Sagittula stellata E-37: one gene and its partners. The protein of the gene in region 1 interacts with the protein of each later gene in a pairwise test. Links are inferred from orthologs where the notes say so. Each region holds a gene or a part of one and is shown in the gene's direction. Other genes may lie near its edges.

What was found.
Region 2: the proteins of rho (region 1) and nusG interact in binary tests that used the Escherichia coli proteins (3 or more experiments, as listed by UniProt). The link is inferred for Sagittula stellata E-37 from one-to-one orthologs.
Region 3: the proteins of rho (region 1) and hfq interact in binary tests that used the Escherichia coli proteins (3 or more experiments, as listed by UniProt). The link is inferred for Sagittula stellata E-37 from one-to-one orthologs.

The regions. Positions count from the first base shown.
Region 1 is NZ_CP155729.1:308,771-311,821, reverse strand. What follows is about bases 140-3,036. They hold rho (transcription termination factor Rho), read left to right. Parts: upstream 140-900; coding sequence 901-2,172; downstream 2,173-3,036. Other genes in these bases: mnmE (tRNA uridine-5-carboxymethylaminomethyl(34) synthesis GTPase MnmE), read left to right, coding at 2,180-3,036; ABFK29_RS01540 (Maf family protein), read right to left, coding at 140-363. Outside these bases: more of ABFK29_RS01540, read right to left, coding at 1-139; more of mnmE, read left to right, coding at 3,037-3,051. UniProt on the Escherichia coli protein: Facilitates transcription termination by a mechanism that involves Rho binding to the nascent RNA, activation of Rho's RNA-dependent ATPase activity, and release of the mRNA from the DNA template.
Region 2 is NZ_CP155729.1:4,438,839-4,441,861, reverse strand. Bases 1-2,869 are described here. They hold nusG (transcription termination/antitermination protein NusG), read left to right. Parts: upstream 1-1,102; coding sequence 1,103-1,636; downstream 1,637-2,869. Other genes in these bases: rplA (50S ribosomal protein L1), read left to right, coding at 2,391-2,869; rplK (50S ribosomal protein L11), read left to right, coding at 1,933-2,385; secE (preprotein translocase subunit SecE), read left to right, coding at 738-941; ABFK29_RS21110 (hypothetical protein), read right to left, coding at 134-556. In the rest of the region: more of rplA, read left to right, coding at 2,870-3,023. UniProt on the Escherichia coli protein: Part of the processive rRNA transcription and antitermination complex (rrnTAC). The complex forms an RNA-chaperone ring around the RNA exit tunnel of RNA polymerase (RNAP).
Region 3 is NZ_CP155729.1:2,686,930-2,690,055, reverse strand. Bases 139-3,110 are described here. They hold hfq (RNA chaperone Hfq), read left to right. Parts: upstream 139-1,492; coding sequence 1,493-1,729; downstream 1,730-3,110. Other genes in these bases: hflX (GTPase HflX), read left to right, coding at 1,747-3,000; ABFK29_RS12730 (TrkH family potassium uptake protein), read left to right, coding at 139-1,365. In the rest of the region: more of ABFK29_RS12730, read left to right, coding at 1-138. UniProt on the Escherichia coli protein: RNA chaperone that binds small regulatory RNA (sRNAs) and mRNAs to facilitate mRNA translational regulation in response to envelope stress, environmental stress and changes in metabolite concentrations.

The DNA.
Region 1 (3,051 bases):
TGGCTTTGAATCTTCATAGATGACGGCAGCGGAAAGCAGTTGGTGTGTCTCACCGCGCAGGGCGGCAAGTTGCTCGCGCGCCTCTTCCCGGCTGGAAGGTTTCGACAGGATCGCACCCTTGAAAGCCAGAACCTGATCGCATCCGAGGACAAGCGTCTCAGGGTGTCGTCCCGACACCTTCTGCGCCTTTGCCTCTGCCAGGGTATCAGCGATGTCCCGCGGCGTGGCGCCTTCGGCCAACAGCGATTCCCGAATCATGTCTTCATCGATTCGAGCAACATCCGACGCAACCTTCAGACCGGCGGACCGGAGCAGACTGGCGCGGATTTCGGAGCTGGAAGCGAGGATCAGGTCCTCTTTCATGGGGATAAATCTTGGTATGAGTGTGTGGGCTGGATCGATGACGTTTGTGCGAAAAAACGGTTCTACATGCAAGCGCGGGAAAGACCCCGATTTCCGATGTCCTGTTCCGCAGGGCTTGCCCATGTTGACACGGATAACTCATACCGCGTGACAAACGTCGTCAGCGACAGGACATCCCGGTCTTATCCAAGCCTGGACAGACACACCGGAAATTTTACAAGTTACTGTTATATAATGATTTTCTGAGAAGAATTCTCAGACGTCCCGAGACGATCCACCAAGTTTTCCATAGACTCGTGGCATGTTTGTAAGTGTGTTAAAGTTTCCTTAATCCACAGAACCAAGCCCCCCATACATCTTCAAATACCTTTCTAAATTTCTATTTTAAGTATCTTGGGTGGCCCCCGAAGCCTGGCCCTAAGTCGGGCATTGACTTCGGAGGGTCGGAGAGACTACCTCTCTCCCGGTCCTGTTCTGGATCATGTTCTCCCTAGAAACGAAGAAAGCGCGACACGCCTTGTTGTCGCGATGTGGCGTATGAGCGAAGAAAAACTGAACCTTGCCGATTTGAAAGCCCAAAGCCCCAAGGACCTTCTGGCCATGGCGGAAGAGCTGGAGATCGAGAACGCCTCGACCATGCGCAAGGGCGAGATGATGTTCCAGATCCTCCGGGAGCGTGCCGACGAGGGCTGGCTGATCTATGGGGACGGCGTTCTGGAAGTGCTTCAGGACGGTTTCGGTTTTCTCCGCTCTCCGGAGGCGAACTACCTGCCCGGTCCGGACGACATCTACGTGTCACCCGACATGATCCGGAAACACTCTCTGCGGACGGGTGACAGCATCGAGGGCGAGATCCGCGCACCTGACAACGAGGAGCGCTACTTTGCCCTGGTGTCTGTGGGTGCGATCAACTTCGAGGATCCGGAACGCGCGCGTCACAAGATCGCTTTCGACAACCTGACGCCGCTGTATCCGGACGAACGGCTGAAGATGGAGATCGAAGATCCGACTATCAAGGATCGCTCCGCCCGTATCATCGACCTGGTGTGTCCCATCGGTAAGGGACAACGGTCGCTGATTGTCGCGCCGCCGCGCACGGGTAAGACGGTTCTGCTGCAAAACATCGCGGCGTCCATCGAAAAGAACCACCCGGAATGCTACCTGATCGTTCTCCTGATCGACGAACGCCCGGAAGAAGTCACCGACATGCAGCGTTCGGTGAAAGGTGAGGTCATTTCGTCCACCTTCGACGAACCTGCCACGCGTCACGTTGCTGTCAGCGAAATGGTGATCGAAAAGGCCAAACGTCTCGTCGAACATAAACGAGATGTCGTTATCCTTTTGGACTCTATCACAAGACTTGGTAGAGCCTTCAACACTGTTGTCCCGTCCTCGGGCAAGGTTCTGACCGGTGGTGTCGATGCAAACGCGCTGCAAAGGCCCAAGCGGTTCTTTGGCGCCGCCCGTAACATCGAAGAAGGCGGGTCGTTGACCATCATTGCAACTGCGCTGATCGACACGGGATCGCGTATGGATGAGGTCATCTTCGAAGAATTCAAGGGCACGGGCAACTCCGAGATCGTTCTGGACCGCAAGGTGGCGGACAAGCGGGTCTTCCCTGCCATCGACATTCTCAAGTCCGGCACCCGGAAAGAGGATCTGCTTATCGACAAGATCGATCTTCAGAAAACGTTCGTTCTGCGTCGGATTCTCAACCCGATGGGTACAACCGACGCCATTGAGTTCCTCCTTTCGAAACTGAAGCAGACGAAGACCAACTCCGAATTCTTCGATTCTATGAACAGCTGATACGCCGATGGATACGATCTTTGCCTTGGCATCGGCGCCGGGCAGGTCCGGTGTCGCCGTGGTCCGCGTGTCCGGAGATCGTTCCTGGGAGGCCGTGAAGGCGCTTGCGGGATCGGTTCCCGAGCCGCGCCGCATGGTCTTGCGTACTTTGCGGGATACGTCTGGCGCGCACGTCGACAAAGCCATGGTTGTGGTTTTTGCGGCGGGTGCGAGCTTTACAGGCGAAGAGTCTGCAGAGTTTCATCTACATGGAAGCATCGCCGTCGTTCGCGCGATACTTCTTGAGTTGTCGCTTTTGGAAGGGTGTCGCCCAGCACAGCCAGGAGAATTCACGCGGCGTGCCCTGGAAAACGGGTGCATGGATTTCACCCAAGTGGAGGCGCTGGCCGACCTGATCGAAGCGGAAACGGAAGGCCAACGAAAGCAGGCGCTTGCTGTACTGTCCGGCGCATTGTCGGGTCGGGTGTCCGAATGGCGTCAGAAGCTGGTGCGCGCCGCGTCCTTGCTGGAAGTGACGATCGATTTCGTAGATGAGGATGTGCCTGTCGATGTGGCTGGCGAAGTTGTCGGCCTGCTTAAGGATGTTCTGTCCGATATTCAGGCGGAGTTGCGCGGGTTGGATGCGGCGGAACGTGTGCGGATGGGGTTCGAGGTAGCGATTGTTGGACCGCCAAATGCAGGGAAGTCCACCCTGTTGAACAATCTGGCAGGTCGCGACGCGGCGATCACTTCGGAAATCGCGGGGACAACGCGCGATGTGATCGAGGTGCGTATGGACGTAGGAGGCTTGCCGGTCACCTTTCTTGACACCGCCGGGCTGCGCGAAACGGAGGATCCGGTTGAACGTCTTGGGATCGATCTGGCGCGTCGGCGGGCAGA
Region 2 (3,023 bases), 4.1 Mb from region 1 along the record:
CCGCTCCCCCAATGATCGTTCCAAGAAAATTCGATTAATTTTCAGTTCCTTACGAGAGCGTGATCGGCTGTGATCAGGCACGAGAAAGAGGCCGCGAAACGCGGCCCCTTTCCGGGTAGACCTGTGGGCAGGATTACATCTGGAGGGTTTCGATGTAGGCCTTGATCGCCTCTTCGTCGTTGGTTGCCAAGACGGCCCGAAGCTCTGCGAACTGCTCGTCGGTCAGCTCGTAGACGTCGACGCCCGGTGCGTATGCCATCATAGCCTCGACCTCGGCATCGGACAGGCCGTCGGGGTAGAGGGTGATTTCCAGCTCGGGGTTGTTCGACTTGAACTCGCCCAGGTAGGCGCGCATCTCGCGCTCCTTGGACTCTTCGTTGCCGTCGCCGCTGATGATTGCCATCAGGGATGCGACCTGCGCGTCGGGGAGCATCTCCACGTTCACCTCGGGGATGAAGGTGTTGATCTCGTTTGCGTTGAAGCTGCTTTCGCTCTGGGCCATTGCGCCGGTGGCGATCACGGAGACAAGGGCGGTGGCGGTCAGAATACGTTTCATGTCATTTCCTTTTCTGCTGCGCCTCCGGTGCAGTTGCCGTGGCGCTCTGGGGGGGTAAACTTCGCAAGTCCGGAAAAGGTTCATTCGGTTCTTTCACGTAAGCGGGAGCGGCTGATGCCTTGCTTTTGCCGCCGCCCGCGCGTACATGCCCACGAAACCGCAGCACACGGGACATTCACGCATGGCGACGACCAACCCGCTCACGTTTATCCAGCAGGTCCGCGCAGAAGTGGCCAAGATCGTCTGGCCGACCCGGCGCGAAGTCACGCTGACCAGCATCATGGTCTTCATCATGGCATCGCTGACGGCGGTCTTCTTTGCGCTGGTCGACCTTGCGATCCGGTCCGGTCTGACGGGCATCCTGACGTATTTCGGCGGAAGCTGATCCGGCGCCGATCCGGGGCGCGGCAACGCTCCGGCCCTTGCCATCCGGTTTCGGACGGTGTAACGGACGGGTCCAGTTTCCGGCGCGCGGCTATAAAGGCTCGCGCGCCGTTTCATTTCCGGAAGGCGCCCCGTGCGGGGGCGGAATTGATCGAGGTCGATATGGCAAAGCGGTGGTATTCGGTGAGCGTTCTCTCGAACTTCGAGAAGAAGATTGCCGAGCAGATCAGGACATCGGTTGAGGAGCAGGGGCTCCAGGACCAGATCGACGAGGTCATGGTCCCGACCGAAGAAGTCATCGAGGTGCGGCGCGGCAAGAAGGTGACGACCGAGCGTCGCTTCATGCCCGGTTACGTGCTGGTCCACATGGAGATGTCGGATCGCGGCTATCACCTGATTTCCAACATCAACCGGGTGACCGGTTTCCTCGGGCCGCAGGGCCGTCCGATGCCGATGCGCGACGCGGAGGTCGAGGCGATCCTCGGCCGCGTGCAGGAAAGCGACGAGGCCCCCCGGACGCTCATCCACTTCGAGATCGGCGAGCGGGTCAAGGTCAACGACGGTCCGTTCGAGGGCTTCGACGGCATGGTCGAGGGCGTGGACGAGGACAACCAGCGCCTGTCGGTGTCGGTGTCGATCTTCGGCCGCGAAACCCCGGTGGAGCTGGACTTCACCCAGGTGTCGAAGCAGGGCTGATCCTGTCGGGCCGTAAGGCCCCCGGCGGCGTGACCCATCGGATTTGTGCGGCCCGCGCCCTTGCGCGGGCCTTTTCGTTGGCGCGTCGTGGTGCCGTTCGTCCTCTTCCCGCGGCGCCGTCCGGAATCACTTGCCAAATCCGCGCCGAGGTTATATGCGGCGCCCCTGTTGCTGCGGAACCTGTCGGTTGCGCGCAATCCGCCGTGGGAGGCGAGGGTCGCGCGAGATCCGGACCTGACCACGCCACGTGAAGCCCCTTCGACGCGTCGCGGGGGAGATGGAAAAGGAGAAAGCCGATGGCCAAGAAGCTCGCCGGCAAGATGAAGCTGCAGATCCCTGCAGGCAAAGCCAACCCCTCCCCGCCGGTCGGTCCGGCGCTGGGTCAGCGCGGCATCAACATCATGGAATTCTGCAAGGCGTTCAACGCCAAGACGCAGGAAATGGAGCCCGGCGCGCCGTGCCCGACCGTGATCACCTACTATCAGGACAAGTCCTTCACGATGGACATCAAGACGCCCCCCGCGTCTTATTACCTGAAGAAGGCCGCCGGCCTGAAGCCCGTGGGCAAGCGTAACCGCCCCCGCGGTGCCGAAAAGCCGGGCCGTGAGACCATCGCGCACGTCACCGTGGCGCAGGTCCGCGAGATCGCCGAAGCCAAGATGAAGGACCTTTCGGCGAACGACGTCGAAGCGGCAATGCAGATCATCCTGGGCTCCGCCCGGTCGATGGGCATCGAGGTGAAAGGGTAATCGTCATGGCAAAACTTGGTAAGCGCACCCGTGCAGCCCGCGAAGCCTTTGAAGGCAAGGAAAACGTCACCATCGAGGAAGCCGTTTCCCTGATCAAGACGAACTCCAACGCGAAGTTCGACGAGACCGTGGAAATCGCGATGAACCTCGGTGTCGATCCGCGTCACGCAGACCAGATGGTCCGCGGCGTGGTCGGCCTGCCGAACGGCACCGGCAAGACCGTCCGCGTGGCTGTCTTTGCACGCGGCCCGAAGGCGGACGAGGCAAAGGAAGCCGGTGCTGACATCGTCGGCGCAGAAGACCTGATGGAAACCATCCAGGGCGGCACCATCGAGTTCGACCGTTGCATCGCGACGCCGGACATGATGCCGGTCGTGGGTCGTCTGGGCAAGATCCTGGGCCCGCGTAACCTGATGCCGAACCCGAAGGTCGGCACCGTGACCATGGACGTCAAGGAGGCCGTCGAGGCAGCCAAGGGCGGTCAGGTCCAGTTCAAGGCCGAGAAGGCCGGTGTCGTGCACGCCGGTGTCGGCAAGGTCTCTTTCGACGAGGCCAAGCTGGCAGAGAACATCCGCGCGTTCGTGAACGCCGTGTCCGCAGCCAAACCGGCCGGCGCGAAGGGCACCTACATGAAGAAG
Region 3 (3,126 bases), 2.4 Mb from region 1 along the record:
GTGCTGACGACGCTGATTGCCATCGCCATGGCCAACCGCGAGCACAACAAAAGCGCGATGCGTCAGTTGCTTGCACTGGCCGCCGGCTTCCTGCTTCTGCCGCTGATGATGGCCGTGCCGTTCTATGAAGCGGTGCGCACAACCACCTTCGACAGCGCCTATTTCGAGATGGTTTCGAGCTTCACCACCACCGGAGCCACGCTGTTCGACCCGGCGCGCCTGTCGGGGCCGGAACACCTGTGGCGCGCGCAGGTCGGCTGGCTGGGGGGGATGCTCATGTGGGTGGCGGCCTCTGCCATTCTTGCACCGCTGGCGCTTGGCGGGTTCGAAGTGACGGCGGCGGGCGAGCCCGGTCAGGCCATCCTGCCGGGCGTGGCGCGCAGCACGACGTCGAACCCGGGGTTCCGGCTGATGCGCAGCGCCGAGGCTCTGGTGCCGCTGTATGTCGGGCTGACACTGGCGTTGGCTGTGATGCTGCTGGTGGCGGGCGACACGCCGCTGGTCGCCCTCACACACGCCATGTCGGTCATGTCGACCTCGGGCATCTCGCCCGTCGGAGGCGTCGAAAACGCGCCCAGCGGCATGTGGGGTGAGGCGATCCTTTTCCTGTTCCTCGCCTTCGCCCTGTCGCGGCAGACGTTTTCGTCCGACACCCGCAACGAGCGGGGCCTTTACTACGATGCCGAATTCCGGCTGGGTCTTCTTATCATCATCGTCGTGCCCCTGGTCTTGTTCGCGCGCCACTGGGCGGCAGCGTTCGACATCGGGGACGAGCAGAACGCACTGGCCGGGCTCAAGGCGCTGTGGGGCGGGCTGTTCACCGCCGCCAGCTTCTTGACGACAAACGGTTTTCTCAGCTCCGAGTGGGCCACGGCTCAGGATTGGTCGGGCCTGTCGACGCCGGGGATAATCCTGATGGGGCTGGCGTTGCTGGGCGGCGGCGTGGCGACGACAGCGGGCGGGGTAAAGCTGCTGCGGGTCTACGCGCTGTACCTCAACGGCCAGCGCGAGATCGAGCGGCTGGTGCATCCTTCCTCGGTCGGCGGTGCCGGGCTGTTGGGCCGTAGGATGCGGAGGGAGGGCGCGTTCATCGCCTGGGTCTTCTTCATGCTGTTCGCAGTGACGCTTTCGCTTTTGACAATGGTACTGGGGCTTTACGGGTTGAACTTCGAGCAGGCGACGGTGCTGACCATCGCCACGCTGGCCAACACCGGACCCTTGATTGACGTAGCGCCATCAATCCCCATAGACCTCGGGCTCTATGCGTGGCATGCAAAGGTGATCCTTTGCGGTGCGATGGTGCTCGGTCGGCTTGAGCTGCTGGCCGTGATCGTGATGCTTAGCCCGGAGAGTTGGCGTGGATGACACAGAGGCACCGCGGGTGCGAAAAACCTTGAAATTGCGTCTGGAAACTCCGGAAGTGGCAACGCATACTCCCGAAGACGTGGGCGGCCCCGAGGGACGGGCCAAAGGCAAGAACAAAGGCAAACCAATGGCTTCCGACAGACAGAACCTTCAGGACGCATTCCTCAATCACGTACGCAAGACCAAGGTGCCGGTGACGGTGTTCCTGATCAACGGCGTGAAATTGCAGGGTGTCATCACCTGGTTCGACAACTTCTGCGTTCTGCTGCGTCGTGACGGGCAGTCTCAGCTTGTGTACAAGCACGCGATTTCCACGATCATGCCGGGTCAGCCGATCAACCTGTACGACGGGGAAGACAACTGAGGGAACATGACCCTCATGTGACCCGCGCCTGGGTTCTGCATCCCAACATCCGTACTCCGGACCGGCGCCGCGATCCCGAAATGGCGCTGGAGGAGGCGGTGTCGCTGGCGCGCGCGCTCCCCGACCTGGAGGTTGTGGGCGAAACGGTCGTGCCGTTGCGCGATCCGCATCCCGGCATGTTGTTCGGTTCCGGAAAGATCAGCGAACTCAAGGAGTTGATCCTCGAAAACGAGGTGGAGCTGGTGCTGGTCGACGGCCCGGTGACGCCGGTTCAGCAACGCAACCTGGAACGCGAGTGGAAGGTCAAGCTGCTGGACCGGACGGGGCTGATCCTTGAGATCTTCAGCGACCGGGCGGCGACGCGGGAAGGTGTGCTGCAGGTGGAAATGGCGGCGCTCAGCTATCAGCGGACGCGGCTGGTCAGGGCCTGGACCCACCTTGAGCGCCAGCGCGGCGGATTGGGATTCGTCGGCGGTCCGGGCGAGACGCAGATCGAGGCGGACCGGCGCGCCATCGACGAGCAGCTTGTGCGGTTGCGCAGGCAGCTTGAGAAGGTGGTCAAGACCCGCGAACTGCACCGCAAGGCGCGGGCCAAGGTGCCCTATCCGATCGTTGCCCTCGTTGGTTATACGAACGCCGGAAAATCCACACTTTTCAATCGGTTGACCGGGGCGGAGGTGATGGCGAAGGACATGCTTTTCGCCACGCTCGACCCGACCATGCGGGCGGTGCGCCTGCCGACTGGCGCGGATGTGATCCTGTCGGACACGGTGGGATTCATCAGCGACCTGCCGACCGAACTGGTGGCGGCCTTCCGGGCCACGCTGGAGGAGGTGCTGGCAGCGGACGTCATCGTGCACGTGCGCGACATTTCCCATCCCGAGACCGATGCGCAGGCAGAGGACGTGCGCACGATCCTGGACGGATTGGGTGTCGATGAGGGCACGCCTCAGATCGAATTGTGGAACAAGATCGATAGGTTGTCGGGCGATGTTAAAGTCGCGACTGAGGCCCGCGCGGACCGGGACGCGGGTATCTTCGCGGTCTCTGCCGTGACCGGAGAGGGGCTGGACGGCTTCCTTGACGCGGTGACGGAGGCGCTCGGCGAGGAGCGGCGGACCGAGGCTCTGACACTTGCGTTCGACGAGGGGCGCAAGCGGGCGTGGCTGTTCGAAAAGGGGTTGGTGGAGGACGAGCGCCAGACCGAGGACGGCTATGCGCTGACGGTGACATGGTCGGCGCGGGACCGGGCGCGTTTCGGTCAGCTTTAGGCGTTAACCCTGTCATCCTTAACGGCGCGCGCGGCGGGGTTAAGACGCCGCGCGGGGGCGATGCAACGGGCAGGTCTTGTGCGACAGCCCCGGCAGCTCCACAACGATTTCCGGTTTTTTCAGCAA